DNA from 2 places in the Metabacillus sp. KJ11-3 genome. Region 2 is predicted to be linked to the other one. Evidence: riboswitches for the same ligand, from Rfam matches in the RefSeq annotation. Region 2 holds a riboswitch; the other holds the start of a gene.

Region 1 (8,356 bases), 1.2 Mb from region 2:
TCCTTAACGAAAATAGAGATACGACATTTCAAAAAAAAGTAATGGTTTTCGCTCAAGATTTCTTTATGAATCATTGGAAGGCTGAAAAACAACTCAGTGAAGAACTCTCAATGTATATAAGTACGTTTATTATAAGTGGAAGTATATACGCAACGAAATCCTGGCTAAATAACGGAATGGACAAATCACCAAAAGAAATGGCTGAACTCATTAATCATGTCATTAAATACGGACTCTATGGAAAATAGCGCGTTTCACCGGTTCGTATTTCCCTAAACATTCCTTGAAATCTCTGGCTTGATTTTTATATAAAACAATCATTCTATGTATAAATAACAATTCTATATTAGTTTTCGCAAAATCATATCAAATTGATATTTGTTTTATCTCAGTTTGAGATATATAATAAGTACAAGAAGTTAAGGAAAGCGATTACAATATAATAACAACAAAAGATTTATTCTTGGTTTATACATAAGGAGGATTTAAAAATGAGCAAAGTAGCCAGAGATTATAAAGTAAATAAATTATTGGATAAGCAAAAATTTAATGAAAAACAAATTTCTGAAATGTCAGATGCGCAAATTGAATATTACCACTGGCTCTATTTTGAGGATTCTGTTTACGATTATATGTAAATAGTAAACGATCAATAATCGAGTAGAGGGAAAATAATCTAATTATTTTCGCCCCTCTCACACCACCGTACGTACGGTTCCGTATACGGCGGTTCAATTTATATTACAGTGTGTACTTTTAGATAATGATCTAAAGCAGAGGGAAGACCCCTCTGCTTTAGTCTTTTGTTTGAGATTGCTCTTTGAACAACTTTCGATAAACCGATGTATCGATAACCTCTTCGACAGAAGGTTAATCCCTTCGCCTCTCCCTCAGGGATTCCTAATTGGATAAGCGATTTGATTCGTTTCTTCGATACCTTCCATTGCTTCCATATGATGACTCTAATTCTGGAGCGAAGCTTCTTATCTATCTCAGTCATTGCTTTTTTCATATTCGAGATTCTAAAGTAGTTAACCCACCCAAGTATGACTTGTTTTAGTTTTAAGGTTCGGTAGTCTAGCGAAACACTCCAATTTCGCTTTGTTAATTTTCGAAGCTTCCTTTGAAATTTTTGTATTGACGTTGAATGGGGTTTTACTTGGTATTTCTCATTCTTAAAATCGTAATAATATCCAAATCCTAAGAATTTCAAATCTTTTGGACGGGAGATTTTACTCTTTTCTCCATTGACTATTAACCCTAATTTATTTTCTATAAATCTCACAATTGATTCCATCACTCTATTCGCTGCTTTCTCACTCTTCACGAAGATTAGGGCATCATCAGCGTATCTCACGAATTGGAGTCCTCTACTTTCTAGCTCCTTATCAAGTTCGTTCAACATAATATTACTAAGCAGTGGGCTTAGGTTTCCTCCTTGCGGAGTTCCAACTGGTGTTTCTTCATATTTCCCATTCACCATAACTCCACTGACAAGATATTTCCTTATTAGGGAAATGACATCTCCATCATCTATTGTATTAGAGATGATCCGCATGAGTTTATCGTGATGAACTGTATCGAAAAATCTTTCAAGGTCAATATCCACAATCCAATCGTATCCATCATTTAGAAATTCCAAGCTTTTAATAATTGCCATCTCACAACTTCTTTTTGGTCTAAAGCCATAACTGAATTCACTGAATTGCTTTTCAAATATTGGACTGAGAACTTGATGAATGGCTTGTTGAACTACCCTATCCACTACTGTTGGTATTCCCAATTTGCGCATCTTACCATTTTCTTTTGGGATCTCCACTCTTAAGGCAGCTTGTGGTTGGTACTTTCTTGTTCTGATGCGCTGACGTAGCTCATCCTTGTTCTCTCTCAGATATTGTTTCAGTTCATTGACCGTTATTCCATCGACCCCACTAGCACCTTTGTTTTTATATACACGCAAGTAGGCTTCATTCATATTTTGATTACTTAGAATTTGTTCTAAAAGTTCCACACTCGTTTCTCCTTTCCTCTCACGTAGTAAGTGATAGCTCCATTTTGGTTATCCTTTGAGGTACGCTCATACTTTCACCATTAACACATTCGGAGTATGTCACTTACGCATTCGTGGTGTTGAAACACTATAAATTGTTCAGCCCTTCATGAAATTACTTCACTACTATGGCTTCTGCTGACTTCTTGCGGCTAACCTTTTTCGACTGTACCCTTTGTACATCCGCAAGATCTCCCAGGGTAAGACAACCATCTTTCCTCTTTTACTCGCCTGATCTACTTTACAAAGTTACGCACATCTTTTGGACTTTAACTTGTTTAGGAGTCTTATCCCTTTGTAAAGCCTTAGTATCAGATTTCTGTTCGTCGAGCCAAGATTTTATTCCACGCTTCCTCCAGCCCTTATCTCACGATAAGTACCTTGCGCTTCCTTAGTGGTTGGTCGATGTGTACCCCCACAGTAGACTTTCACCACCTAGATAGTTGCCATGCCTGGCACACTAAAAGAAAGCGAACATCTATGATGATGTTCGCTTTTGTGTTTATCCCCATATTTCTTTAGATATGTCAACGATATATTTTAGCTTCTCCCATTGTTCCTCTTCCGTTAGGATATTTCCATGATGTGTGGAAGCAAAACCACATTGTGGGCTGATACAGATTTGCTCTAGTGGTACATATTTTGTTGCTTCTTCCACACGTGCTTTAATGTTTTCTTTATCTTCTAACTTACCATGCTTTGAGGTAAATACACCGAGAACAACTTGTGGTCCACCATTTGGTATGTGTTCTAATGGTGCAAAATCTCCAGAACGGTCATCATCATATTCTAAGAAAAACCCGTTTACTTTTTCTTTTGCAAATAATGTTGGCGCGATTTTAGCATAACTGCCTTCAAATGCCCAGGTAGAACGATAATTTCCACGACAAAGATGCGTTGTGATAATAAGGTCTTCCGGTTTATCTTCTAATACACCATTTGCCACACGTAATGCTAAGTCAATTAATTGTTCACGGGAATAACCACTATCATTAAATGGAATTTCCGGTGCGTTTAGCCCGGCAATGTATACATCGTCAAGTTGCAGATAACGGCATCCTGCATCATAAAAAGCTTTTATAGCATCACGGTAAGTTTGGATCACATCATTTGTGTATTCTTCAATGTCTGGGTAAATATCCAGATTACGGATCCCGGCATTAAATAATTGGTTTGGACTAGGAATCGTTTGTTTTGCAACAGCTCGGTCTCCAACGATTTCCTTAAATTCAATGAACTCTTTTACATGTGGATGGTCCTGATTAAAGGAGATTTTCCCCGTTACTTGTACATCATATCTTTCGGTTTCTTCTCCATTAAATTTGAAACCATGTCCAGGTACATACCCTTCAACACCATGTAAATGTTCTAAAAAGTCTGTATGCCAAAATCTGCGGCGGAATTCTCCATCTGTTACTGCTTGCAACCCTACTTCAATTTGCTTGTCCACAATTTTTTTAATTTCTTCTGTTTCAATCGTATGTAATTGTTGAGCAGTAATTGTTCCTTCTTGAAAATCCTTTCTTGCATGATGAATTCTCTCAGGTCGCAACAAACTTCCTACGTGATCTGCTCTAAATGGCGCTTTTACTAATGTTTTTGTCATATCTATTTCTCTCCTTTTGGGGGTATTAGTACCTGTAGCATAACTTTCTGTTAACACAAAAAACCCTCTTCCAAAAATAAGAAGAGGGGTTCAGTTAGCATCATTATACCTTGCTCCTCTTATCTCTATAGCCTCACGCTACTGGAATTGGCACAGTACTTTTGAAAGTCCGCTGCCGAGGTTTCAAAGGGCCAGTCCCTCCACCTCTCTTGATAAGAAAATATCAAAATATTAAGTTATTATCCTTACTATACAGTTATTATTCATCCACTGTCAATCGTTTGAGGCGTAATTTTCCAAAATCCGACTTTTTTCTCCCTATTCTTTAACTCCCTATCAGCCTGTTTTGCTTGGAAAAGGAGACGCTTTCACTTTATGTAGACTGTTGCTTACTAACAATTGTTTTACTAAAAGATGAAACATGATCATTGATAAACAGACAGCCACAGCACTTACTATAAACAATATTTGATAGCTTGTATGTTGAGAAACCCAGCCCAACATCATGGCACCTAGGCCAATTCCCAAATCAGTCGCCGTTGTAAAAGAAGCATTTGCTACCCCGGTTCGATCTGGATGAACAAGGCGAATGGTGGCGGCTTGTAAAGCAGGTTGAGTAGCACCAAATCCAATTCCGTAAAATATTGCGGCTAAAAGAACACCAAACAATCCCTTTGAAAACCCTAAAACAGCCAGTGCGATTATTGTAATGATGAGAGCGGACCTATGACAAATGATTCTCCATATCGATCTGATAGCTTTCCGGCAATCGGTCGAAATAGAACAAGAGTGACAGCATAAACGAGAAAAAATGTTCCTGAATTTACGTTAATGGAAGCAGCAAACAATGGGACGAATGTGGTGACTCCTCCATATGCGATAAATAAAAAAAAGACGGTAATCGTGACAGGTAGAACAGATTTTTCGAAGAATTCCATTTTCCTTGAGCTTGATTGCACTTGAAAAGGCACTTTTGCTCCTAAGATTAAGAGAATGGCAATAACCGACAGACTAAAAGCGAATAGAAATAAAGAATGATAGGAAAGGTTTTCCGAAACCCAAATTCCAAACATCGGACCGATGGCCATCGCAAGTGTCATAGCCATACCAGACCAACCTAACCCTTCACCTCTGCGGCCTGATGGAATCAAATCCGTGATCGCTGTAAGAATTGAAGTTGTGGAAACGGCCCAGCTCATCCCATGTAAAATTCTCAGTCCCATCAACACAACAATTCCACCAACCCAGTTATAAAGATACATTGATATAGAAAAAAGAAGTAAACCACATAGTATAAACGGCAGTCTTCCGAACCGGTCCAGCAGACCACCTACAATTGGACGAAAAATAACCGCAGAAAGCATAAACGCGCCCATCACAAGTCCGACCTGTGATTCATTACCACCTATCTCTTTAATGAACAAAGGAAGTGTAGGATACAACATATAAAATGCGGTAAACAAAAACAGCATGCTTATCAGCATTTTGATATATGACTTCGTCCATAATCGTTCCACTTTTTTTCCTCCTTTATAGGGATTCGTTAACGGAGATTAATGTTTTTTCCTCTTTAGGGAAACGTGTTTATAGTCATTATGCAACAAATGGTAACATTCCTGATATCTCATTCCTATCAAATGTTTGCCTAATCCTCTCACACTATCTTACGGATTTCTTTAAACTACTGCACAAAATAAGTGAGATATTAATCCTTGATATGAGAGAGGAGAATGGCAAATGTCTGAACAAATGTATTTGCAACAGACTTAACTTGCCACCATCATTAAACGAAAGACAGATCAAAATGGTGTTTCCCTTACTGATATTCCTTCTTATTTCTTCACAATTCAGCCGTGAATATATCCGCATGTTTGGCCTTCCACCTAGAGAAGATATGAAGCTTTTACCATCTACTTCTTTTCTACTGCATGTCCACCAAACTCATTTCTTAAAGCTGCAACAACTTTACCAGTAAACGTATCGGTTTCAAGGGAACGGTATCTCATCATTAATGAAAGAGCAATAACAGGTGTTGCTGCCTGGAGATCTAATGCCTCCTCTACTGTCCACTTTCCTTCACCGGATGAGTGCATAATCCCTTTAATTCCATCCAACTTCGCATCTTTAGCAAAAGCGTTCTCAGTTAATTCCATTAACCACGAGCGAATAACTGACCCATTACTCCACACTCTTGCTACTTGTTCATAATCATAATCAAATTGGCTTTTTTCCAGAACCTCGAAACCTTCACCAATTGCTGCCATCATTCCATATTCAATCCCGTTGTGAACCATTTTTAAATAGTGACCACTCCCTGATTTACCTGTATACACATATCCTTTTTCAACAGATGTATCCCGGAAGATCGGTTCCACGATTTTCCATGCTTCTTGGTCTCCACCAATCATGTAGTTGGCACCATTGCGGGCACCCTCCATTCCTCCTGATGTACCAACATCAAGGTAGCTAACACCAACTTTTTTAAACTCTTCATATCTGCGCATTGACTCTTTGTAATGGGAATTTCCCGCCTCAATGACAATATCTCCGTCAGATAGCAATGGCTTTATGTCCTGAATCACTTGATCAACGACTTTATGCGGGACCATGATCCAGACAATTCTTGGGTGATCTAGTGATTGTACCAATTCATTTAAATTTGTCGTTCCATGTGCACCATATTGTTTAATTTCTTCGATTGCTTGTTCATTAATATCAAACGCAACAACCTCATGATGGTGATCAATTAAGTTTCTGCTAATATTTAGCCCCATTTTTCCTAAACCAATTAATCCAACTTTCATCAAAATCACTCCTACTGATCTAGTTTATGATCTGTACCAAAATGTTCGTCTGCTGGCACTATCTATTCTCCATTTTCAGCTATATCTTCTTTTTCGTTTTTATTGTCAATTGACCACCAAAAGAATCCGTCTTCTTCAAGTAATATGTGAGCGGCGTTTGGACCATATGATCCCGATGGGTATTCATGTAGTGGGACTACATTTTCCTTAAAAGCTTCTAGGATCGGTTGAACCAGCTGCCAAGATAATTCAACTTCTTTCCAATGAGCGAAAAAAGTAGCATCCCCTTCTAATGCATCTACTAATATGTTCTCATATGCCTCCGGAATATCCCTCTGTTCTGGAGTAAAGTCAACATGTATAGGTTCAATTGCCCCTTCTTTCAACGGATTTCGGCTATTTAACTGTAATGACACTTCACTTTCCGGGTTAATTCCGATTTCCAATAGATTAGGTTCTGTTTTTTGATTGTATTTTGTCAAAGGATTTTTAAATTCGATTACGATCCTTGTTGATTTTTCCTTCATACGTTTCCCTGTTCGAATATAAAACGGAACACCTTTCCATAAAGAATCATCAATCCAAAGGCGGGCTGCGATGTATGTATCATTTGTTGAAGACGGATCCACCCCGGGTTCCTTCTTATAACCCATTACTTGTTCACCATTTATCTCCCCTGGTCCGTATTGACCCCTAATTACTTCTTTGAATACATCCTCTTTGTTTATAGGACGTACAGCTTCCAAGACCTTTCTTTTTTCTTGACGTATGTTTTTCGCAGAGAAACCGTTTGGAAAATGCATGCTGAACATCATAAGCAATTGAAGTAAATGATTTTGAACCATATCACGAATGGCCCCTGCTTTTTCATAATACGCAGCACGCTTCTCGACTCCTACTATTTCACTTGCTGTAATTTGGACATTTGCAATATGCTCATTGTTCCAAAGAGCCTGCAAAACAGGATTCGCAAATTCCAATGTTTCCAAATTTTGAACCATTGGTTTTCCTAAGTAATGATCGATTCTGTAAATTTCTTCTTCATCAAAAACACGTGATAATTTTTCATTCAATTCTCGTGCAGAAGTTACATCATGTCCAAATGGCTTTTCAATAAGAAGTCGCTTCCACCCATTTGTTTGAACGATTTTAGATTCTTGTAGCTTTTTAACAATAACGTCAAAAAACTGAGGAGCTACCGAAAGATAAAACAGTCTGTTTTCCGGAATATGTAATTTAGTTTCTTCTGTTTTGATTAAGGATAACAACCTTTCATACTCTAAACCTTTTGTCACATCAACCTTACAATATCGAATGAAATGAAGAAAATCACTTATTTTTGGATCACTTGATGAATGATGTGAGAATGAATCGATCGATGATTTAACAAGATTGTGAAATTCAGCATCGGTATATTCAGTTATACTCGAACCTATAATTGAAAATGGGGTTGGCAACTTTTGGCTAAGAAATAATTCAAATAAAGCCGGAATGATTTTTCTTTTAGCTAAATCTCCAGTAGCTCCAAATAAGACAAATGTTGAACAATTCATTACCCGCCCTCCATAAAAACTCACCTTTTACCTTGTAGTCTGTCCAGTTTATTCCGATTTATCTAATTTACTTTTGACCACGCCAAAAAATCCTTCATGCCAGCACACAAAGGATTTTCTATTCTAATAAGTATTATTCTAATAAGTACCATTTATAAACCTTGAAAAATCAACCGAATCCCGACAACAACGAGGACAAGTCTTAAAATGACAATAACTGTTCCGTCTTTTAGGCGACGATTAATAAAAGCACCTGCTTTCGCACCAATCCAAGCTCCTGGTGCTAACACAAGAATCCATAGCCACTCAACATTCCCAAGCTGAATATGTGCAATTGATCCAA
Region 2 (8,356 bases):
TGTGAGCCAATAGAAATCATCTGTACAAATGGAACGATCAGTTTAACAAAAATGGATGAATTAATTGAAGAGTTATTTCTTAAAGATGTGTATATTTTAGTTGATTCAGATGATGCCGGAGATCGTTTGCGAAAACAATTTAAGCGGGAGTTTCCAGAAGCCTCCCACCTCTATATTGACAGGGCGTATCGTGAGGTTGCAACAGCGCCTGATCACCACGTTGCATCAGTCCTGCTTACTGCTAATATAGATGTAAATGCAAAATTTCTTTAGAAGGGTGTAAAAAAGTTAGGACTATGATTGATTGGAATGAAAAGCAGCTTACGATAATGAATAAAGGCCTTCATGTGATGTATTTATTTACACCAATGTGTGGTACGTGTCAGGTTGCTAAAAAGATGCTAAATGTAGTAGATGAGTTACTTCCAGAATTAGATATTTATTCGATTAATTTAAATTATTATCCTGAAGAAGCGAAAGAATTAGGGATTGAAAGTGTACCGTGTTTGCTTTTATTCGTAGATGGGAAATTAAAGGAAAAGGTATATGCATTTCAGTCAGTGGGATACCTTTATGACCTTTTAAAACAATATAATGGAAAAGATGACATATTTCTTGGGAAATAGTGCTGTTTCCACAAGAAGGGCAGAAACTGTCGAGTTTTATTTAAAGGATTCTTCCGATCATTCATGAAATTAGTTAATAAACTAATTGATGATCGGGAGGATTTTTTATGTTCTTGACTGATTTTATTTCCAGCCTAAATAAAGCTGATTTTATAAAGCCCATATTAATGAATCGAAAACTTATTGTTGAAGTCAGGCCCAAAAGTAGTGAGAGTTATTATCTTGAGCTTTCATCAAAAGGATCGAGTATTTTGGCTTATTGTCCTCAAAAGGTTGATTTTTTAATTGAGGGTGGAAAGAAAGATTTAGAGGATATGATCAAAAATAGCATTAGCATGAAACAGTTATTATCTTTCGGAAGTATATCCATAAAAGGGTCTTATCGTGATTTTTTAAAGCTTGATGCACTTATTAAATTAAGATAGGGTTAAACCTCCCTGAAGACTTGCCGAATATATGCTTGGGAGATTAAAATAGAAGAGTCTAAAAACAGAGTTTTTTCATCAAGTATTTGCACCTATTTGTAGACAAGGAAGGTAATACAATAGGGGAGGAATCAAAAAATGAATGAAAAACAATATCGACAAGAAACATTAACAATTCACGGTGGATTAAAAAAAGATGAAATGACAGGTGCAAGATCTGTACCTATTTATCAGTCCAACGCTTATGTGTTTGATAATACTGAACATGCCGCTAATTTGTTTGGTTTGAAAGAGCCGGGATATATCTATACAAGAATACATAATCCAACAGCAACAGTATTTGAGGAAAGAATTGCCCAACTTGAGGGAGGGATTGGCAGTTTAGCTGTAGCAAGTGGAATGGCAGCGATTACATTATCTGTATTGAATATCGCTGGCGCTGGCGATGAAATTGTATCAGCATCTACCCTATACGGTGGAACGTATAATTTGTTTGCCGCAACCTTGCCGAAATATGGAATTAACACAACTTTTGTTGATCCGAAAAACCCTGAGAATTTCCGTGCAGCTATCACTCCAAAAACGAAAGCGATTTTTGCAGAAACAATTGGTAATCCAAGTTTAGATATTCTCGATATTGAAGCTGTTGCTGAAATCGCACATGAAGCTGGTATTCCGCTAATTGTTGATAATACATTTGCAACTCCATATTTGTGTAAGCCGATTGAACATGGTGCTGATATTGTTGTTCACTCTGCCACCAAATGGTTATTAGGAAATGGAACAACAATGGGGGGAGTGATCGTAGACGGTGGGAGGTTTGACTGGAATAGCCCTAAATTCCCAGGGTTTACAACACCTGACCCAAGCTATCATGATCTCGTATATTCTGAGGCCTTAGGTGCACAAGCATATATTATCAAAGCGAGAGTCCAATTATTAAGAGATATGGGACCTGCCATTAGCCCTTACAATGCATTTCAATTTACACTAGGATTAGAAACTCTTCATGTTCGAATGAAAGAGCATGTATCAAATGCGCGAAAAATGGTTGATTACCTTGAGAACCATCCAGCTGTAGAATGGGTGCTATACCCTGAAAGCCCGAATCATCCAGCAAAAGATTTGGCTGATAAATATCTTCCTAAGGGAGCAGGGGCAGTCATCGTGTTTGGCATTAAAGGTGGAAGAGAAGCAGGAGCATCCTTAATAAACTCTGTTGAATTGTGGTCACATGTAGCAAATGTAGGGGATGCCAAAAGCTTAATTATCCATCCGGCAAGTACAACACATCAACAACTAAATGATGAGGATTTAAAGAAATCAGGAGTTAAAAAAGACTTAATTCGCCTTTCAGTGGGAATAGAACATATTGATGATTTAATTGAGGACCTTGAACAAGCTATTGAAAAGGCTACAGGGATAAGAAGTTTAGAACAAGTGAATATATAAAATAAAAAGAAATAGGATGATCGCTTATGTCATTCTATTTCTTTTTGTATTAGGGTGCTTTTTGTAGATAAACCAGAATTTTTAAAATTTTATAACAAATTGATTTTGATTGACATGATTTTTTAACACATGATACAATCACACTCGTATTTAAAAACCGACATTTACTTAATTTAATATAAGAAACTCTTATCAAGAGAGGTGGAGGGAAGTGCCCGACGAAGCCCGGCAACCAACAACATATGTTGAAATGGTGCCAATTCACGCAAAGCAATGCTTTGAGAGATGAGAGAAAGGATTTATAAGTGCCTTTCTGCTCATTTAGTAGAAAGGTTTTTTATTTTGTTCTTATTAAATAATCAAATCATTAGAAAGAAGGTGACAGCATGATTACATTATCAAATGTCAATAAAATATATGATACAAAATCAGGTCAGGTTAGAGCTGTGAATAATGTGAATCTTGAGATCGAGAAAGGTGAGATCTTTGGGATTATTGGTTATAGTGGAGCAGGTAAAAGTTCTTTAATTCGTCTACTAAATGGGTTGGAAAAGCCAACAAGCGGGGAAGTAATAGTAGCTGATAGTAGAATTGATTCTGTTTCAGGCGCAAAGCTCCGAAAAGCCCGTTTAGAAATAAGCATGATCTTTCAACATTTTAATTTGTTATGGTCAAGAACGGTCCGTGAAAATATTGCCTTTCCATTAGAAATTGCCGGAGTGAAAAAAACTGAACGACTAAGACGTGTAGATGAATTAATCAAGCTTGTCGGATTGGAAGGTCGTGAAAATGCTTACCCTTCTCAATTAAGTGGTGGACAAAAGCAGCGTGTGGGTATTGCCAGAGCACTAGCAAATAATCCAAAGGTATTATTATGTGATGAAGCAACCTCAGCGCTGGATCCTCAAACAACTGACTCGATTTTGGAGTTATTAGTCGATATTAATAAACGTTTAGGTTTAACCATTGTTCTTATTACACACGAAATGCATGTTATCCGTAAGATTTGTCATCGTGTTGCAGTGATGGAAAATGGTGAGGTAGTGGAACAAGGAAATGTTTTAGATGTATTTAAAAACCCGCAAAAACCAATTACAAGAACATTTGTAAAGCAAATTTCCGAACCGGACGATACGAAGGAAGCAGTGGAGCATTTGTTAAAGAAATATGATTCTGGAAAAGTACTGCAGCTAACATTTGTAGGTGAGGGAGCAGAGAGGCCGTTAATTACGAATATCATTCGAAATTTTCAGATCGAAGTGAATATTCTTCAAGGTAAAATCTCTCAAACTCAAAGTGGATCATATGGTTCGTTGTTTTTACATGTAGATGGAAAACAAGAAGAAATCGAACGTACTGTCACATTTATTAAAGAACAACAAGTTGAAGTGGAGGTGCTGGTGAATGCTTGAACAGTTTCTTCCAAATGTGAATTGGGAAAAGGTATGGGAAGCAACATATGAGACGACTTATATGACAGGTGTTTCAGTTGTGGCAACCTTATTCATTGGAATCATCCTAGGTCTTCTATTATTTTTAACATCGAAGGGCAACATATGGGGTAACACTGTTTTTAACACCATTCTTTCCGGAATAGTAAACATCTTTCGTTCAATACCGTTTATTATTTTAGTTATTTTGCTTTTACCGATGACAAAAGTGATTGTTGGCTCTATCCTTGGTGCAAATGCTGCACTCCCCGCCTTAATTATCGGGGCAGCTCCTTTTTATGCAAGAATGGTAGAGCTTGCTTTAAGAGAAGTGGATAAAGGGGTTATTGAAGCTGCAAAATCTATGGGGGCAAAAACATCCACAATCATGTGGAAAGTCCTTTTACCTGAATCACTTCCGGCACTAGTTTCGGGAATAACTGTTACAGCCATCGCTTTAGTTGGCTATACGGCAATGGCAGGTGTTGTTGGGGCAGGAGGATTAGGTGACCTGGCATACCGTGAAGGTTTCCAGAGAAATAATTTTGAAGTAACAATTGTTGCGACAATCTTTATCTTAATTATTGTGTTTATTATCCAATTTATTGGAGATATATTAGTTAAAGCTATTGATAAACGTTAGGAGGAAAACGAAGTGAAAAAGTACTTACTATCTATTGTATTTACGATTTTTGCCATTCTTTTAGTTGCTTGCGGCGGGGAAGATAATGGTTCACAAGAATCAACTGAAGGCAACACAGAACAAGAAACAAAAGTTCTAACAGTTGGAGCTACTACAGTTCCGCATGCTGAGATCCTGGAAGAAGCAAAACCGCTACTAGAAGAAAAAGGGATTGAATTGAAAATTGAAGAGTTTTCTGATTATCCATTAATTAACCCTGCGCTAGAAAATGGTGATCTTGATGCAAACTATTTCCAACATGTTCCGTATTTAGATAATGCAGTAAAAGAAAATGGTTTTGAAATTGAAAATGCCGGAGCAATCCATATTGAGCCATTTGGTATTTACTCAAAAGAATATAAAGATCTTAAGGACTTACCGGAAGGTGCAAAAATTATCATGAGCAATAACGTTGCGGAAATGGGTCGCGTGTTAGCTCTACTTGAAGAAAAAGGGTTAATTAAGCTTAATCCGGATGTTGAAAAAATTAACGCAACAAAAGATGATATTGTAGAAAATGAAAAAAATCTGGAAATTGATGATAGTGTTGCACCTGAAATGTTGGCAAGTGCATATGAAAATGATGAGGGTGCTGCTGTTATTATCAATGGAAACTATGCATTAGCAGCTGGGTTAAATCCGGCGGAAGATGCAGTTGCTCTAGAAGCGGGAGAAAATAATCCTTATGCAAATATTATCGCTATCCGAAGTGAAGACAAAGATAAAGAAGAAATTAAAACTTTAGTAGAAGTATTAAAATCTGAAGAGATTAAAGAATTCATTACCACAAAATATCCTGGTTCTGTTTTACCAGTGAATGATTAATCAAAGAACCGGAGATCTGTCTAATGGCAGGTCTCTTTTTTCATGCAGTCTTTTGAATACATTCAAAGGAAACATGCATACTAAGCCTGATGATGAAATTAGATTGGAGCTGTGTAAAATGGAACAGAATGAAGAACTTATGACCTCTACTGAAGCTGCTTTACATGAATATAAAATGGGTTTAGGCATGTTCACTCAAAAAATGCCGGACATTGCAACACCTTATAATGCATTTACAGAGGCATGTTTTAAGGAAGGAAAACTTTCTAAGAAGGAAAAGCAGTTAATTGCTTTAGGAATTGCGATTAATACTCAAGACGAATACTGTATTATTTACCATGCAAAAGGATGTCTTGATAACGGGGCAAGTGAAGATGAAATCCTGGAAGCAGTCGGTGTTACAGCAGCTTTTGGTGGAGGAGCTGCGATGAGCCAAGCTGTTACACTTGTTCAGGAATGTATTCAAGAATTGAATCAATTAAAGCAATAAGTTGAGTAAAATAGAGAATCAATGAGAAAAACAACAGATAGTGTATCTAATCTGACAAAATGATTCGTAATGAGACAGTATGGTTTGTGAGATTATCTTACGAACTTTGAGTTGAGTGAAAATTCTTGCTATGCTTATTATGAAATAAATAATAAGCTGAAAGGATTGATTCATTATTCACTCGAATCAAGCTTCACTCGACCTGAAATTTACTCCGGAAATGGAAAAGGCGATGCATCAGTCTCACGGAATGGGATATGCAGAGTATGCTAGAAAGCATGATAAACGCATGGATGTTGAAATGAGTCGGGAAGAAGAATACCGAAAAAGTCAGTTGATTTATGCAGATCTTGAACGGAAAATGAAAAGGTAGGATTTATAGATGAGCGGAGAATCAGTGGGAAACACTGATTCTTCTTTTATTTTTGACCATTAAATTTTAAGTTAAATAAATTTTATCCCCAAGAGAATGTTTTCTAGTAGAAAGGAAGAAAATAAACAAGGTACCTAAAGGGTAGATTCACAGAGAAATGTGTTATATAGTAGAAACTGGCTAATTTCTCTATGTACATATTATTGGAGTGTAAATGTATGAAAGACATGGATTTATCACACGACAATCTTCGACTAGATTTCATAAAGGTTGTGTTCACTTTTCATTTGTTATAATATTAGAATGAGAATAAAATGAGAATTAGTAAACTTTATATAACATGGAGGGTTTTCAATATGGCAGGTTCTACATTAATCATTAAGGATTTACACGTAGAAATTGATGGAAAAGAAATTCTTAAAGGTGTAAATCTTGAAATAAAAGGCGGAGAGTTCCACGCAATTATGGGACCAAACGGAACGGGGAAATCAACTTTATCTTCAGCAATTATGGGTCACCCTAAATATGAAGTGACAAAAGGAAGCATCACATTGGATGGTGAAGATGTACTTGAAATGGAAGTTGACGAGCGTGCTCGTGCAGGTCTGTTCTTAGCAATGCAATACCCAAGTGAAATCAGCGGTGTTACAAATGCTGACTTCTTACGTTCTTCAATTAATGCTCGTCGCGAAGAAGGAGACGAGATTTCATTAATGAAATTTATCCGTAAAATGGATGCGAATATGGAAGAGCTTGAAATGGATCAAGATATGGCACAACGTTATTTAAATGAAGGATTTTCTGGCGGAGAGAAGAAACGTAACGAAATTCTTCAGTTAATGATGATTGAACCAAAAATTGCGATCTTAGATGAAATCGATTCTGGTCTTGATATTGATGCATTAAAAGTTGTAGCAAAAGGAATCAACAAAATGCGCAATGAGGAATTCGGCTGCTTAATGATCACTCACTACCAACGCTTATTAAACTACATTACTCCAGATAAAGTCCATGTTATGATGCAAGGTCGTGTAGTAAAATCAGGTGGGCCTGAATTAGCTCAACGTCTGGAAGCAGAAGGATATGACTGGATTAAGCAAGAATTAGGTATTGAAGACGAAACTGTCGGACAAGAAGCATAATTGTAAGGGGGAGTATGAGACGTATGGAAACATTAACGATCAATCAGGATTATGTCACAAGCTTTTCTAGTAAGCTTGGTGAACCGGATTGGCTAAAAGATCTTCGCTTACAAGCTCTTGCAAAACTAGAGGATCTTCCAATGCCAAAACCAGATAAAACAAAAATTGATAAATGGAATTTCACAAACTTTAAAGAGCATACTGTTGAGAGTCAAAAAATATCTTCTCTCAATGAATTGCATGAAGATGTGAAATCTTTAATCGATCTTGAATCAGCAAACAAAAATCTGTATGTTCAAATAAACAACACAGCTGCATTTACTTCAGTATCTAGTGAATTAAAGGATCAAGGTGTGATTTTAACGGATATTCACACAGCAGCTAAAGAACATTCTGAATTACTTCAAAAATACTTTATGACAGATGGCGTAAAAGTTGACGAACATCGTCTAACAGCTTTACATGCTGCTCTTGTTAATGGTGGAGTATTTGTTTATGTACCTAAAAATGTAGAAGTTGCGGAACCAATTCAAGCGGTGTTTGTACATGATAACCCGAATACAACATTATTCAACCACGTTATTGTTGTAGCAGATGATAACAGTTCTGTTACTTATGTAGAAAACTATATTTCTACTGTTGAAAAGGTTGAAGGTGTGTTCAATATTATTTCTGAAGTATTTGCTAATACAAATGCACGTGTAACTTACGGTGCAGTTGATACATTAGCTGAGGGTGTGACTACTTATGTTAACCGTCGCGGAGTTGCCGGCCGTGATTCCCGAATTGAGTGGGCATTAGGTTTAATGAATGATGGAAACACTATTTCTGAGAATGTAACAAACTTAATGGGTGACGGATCTTTCGGAGATACGAAAACAGTTGTTGTAGGTCGTGGAGAGCAAAAGCAA

What was found. A riboswitch is a leader RNA that binds a small molecule or an ion and turns the genes downstream of it on or off. The one in region 2 is predicted to bind S-adenosylmethionine.
Region 1: linked by a shared signal. The riboswitch ahead of AC0L8O_RS08685 (5-methyltetrahydropteroyltriglutamate--homocysteine S-methyltransferase) and the one ahead of AC0L8O_RS02300 (methionine ABC transporter ATP-binding protein) in region 2 are both predicted to bind S-adenosylmethionine.

The regions. Positions count from the first base shown of each region.
Region 1 is NZ_CM147865.1:1,640,315-1,648,670, reverse strand. Features, by position in the region: gene AC0L8O_RS08700 (TetR/AcrR family transcriptional regulator) at 1-248, shown strand, start outside; gene AC0L8O_RS08695 (BH0509 family protein) at 492-638, shown strand; gene ltrA (group II intron reverse transcriptase/maturase) at 737-2,011, opposite strand; gene AC0L8O_RS08685 (5-methyltetrahydropteroyltriglutamate--homocysteine S-methyltransferase) at 2,553-3,656, opposite strand; SAM riboswitch class I at 3,773-3,875, opposite strand; partial or broken gene AC0L8O_RS08680 (MFS transporter) at 3,993-5,173, opposite strand; gene gnd (phosphogluconate dehydrogenase (NAD(+)-dependent, decarboxylating)) at 5,567-6,460, opposite strand; gene zwf (glucose-6-phosphate dehydrogenase) at 6,523-8,013, opposite strand; gene AC0L8O_RS08665 (sulfite exporter TauE/SafE family protein) at 8,166-8,356, opposite strand, start outside.
Region 2 is NZ_CM147865.1:436,147-444,502, forward strand. Features, by position in the region: gene AC0L8O_RS02280 (toprim domain-containing protein) at 1-273, shown strand, start outside; gene AC0L8O_RS02285 (thioredoxin family protein) at 297-626, shown strand; gene AC0L8O_RS02290 (SCP2 sterol-binding domain-containing protein) at 734-1,051, shown strand; gene AC0L8O_RS02295 (O-acetylhomoserine aminocarboxypropyltransferase/cysteine synthase family protein) at 1,190-2,503, shown strand; SAM riboswitch class I at 2,690-2,795, shown strand; gene AC0L8O_RS02300 (methionine ABC transporter ATP-binding protein) at 2,890-3,915, shown strand; gene AC0L8O_RS02305 (methionine ABC transporter permease) at 3,908-4,576, shown strand; gene AC0L8O_RS02310 (MetQ/NlpA family ABC transporter substrate-binding protein) at 4,589-5,440, shown strand; gene AC0L8O_RS02315 (carboxymuconolactone decarboxylase family protein) at 5,559-5,930, shown strand; gene AC0L8O_RS02320 (YuzK family famiily protein) at 6,163-6,303, shown strand; gene sufC (Fe-S cluster assembly ATPase SufC) at 6,660-7,445, shown strand; gene sufD (Fe-S cluster assembly protein SufD) at 7,460-8,356, shown strand, end outside.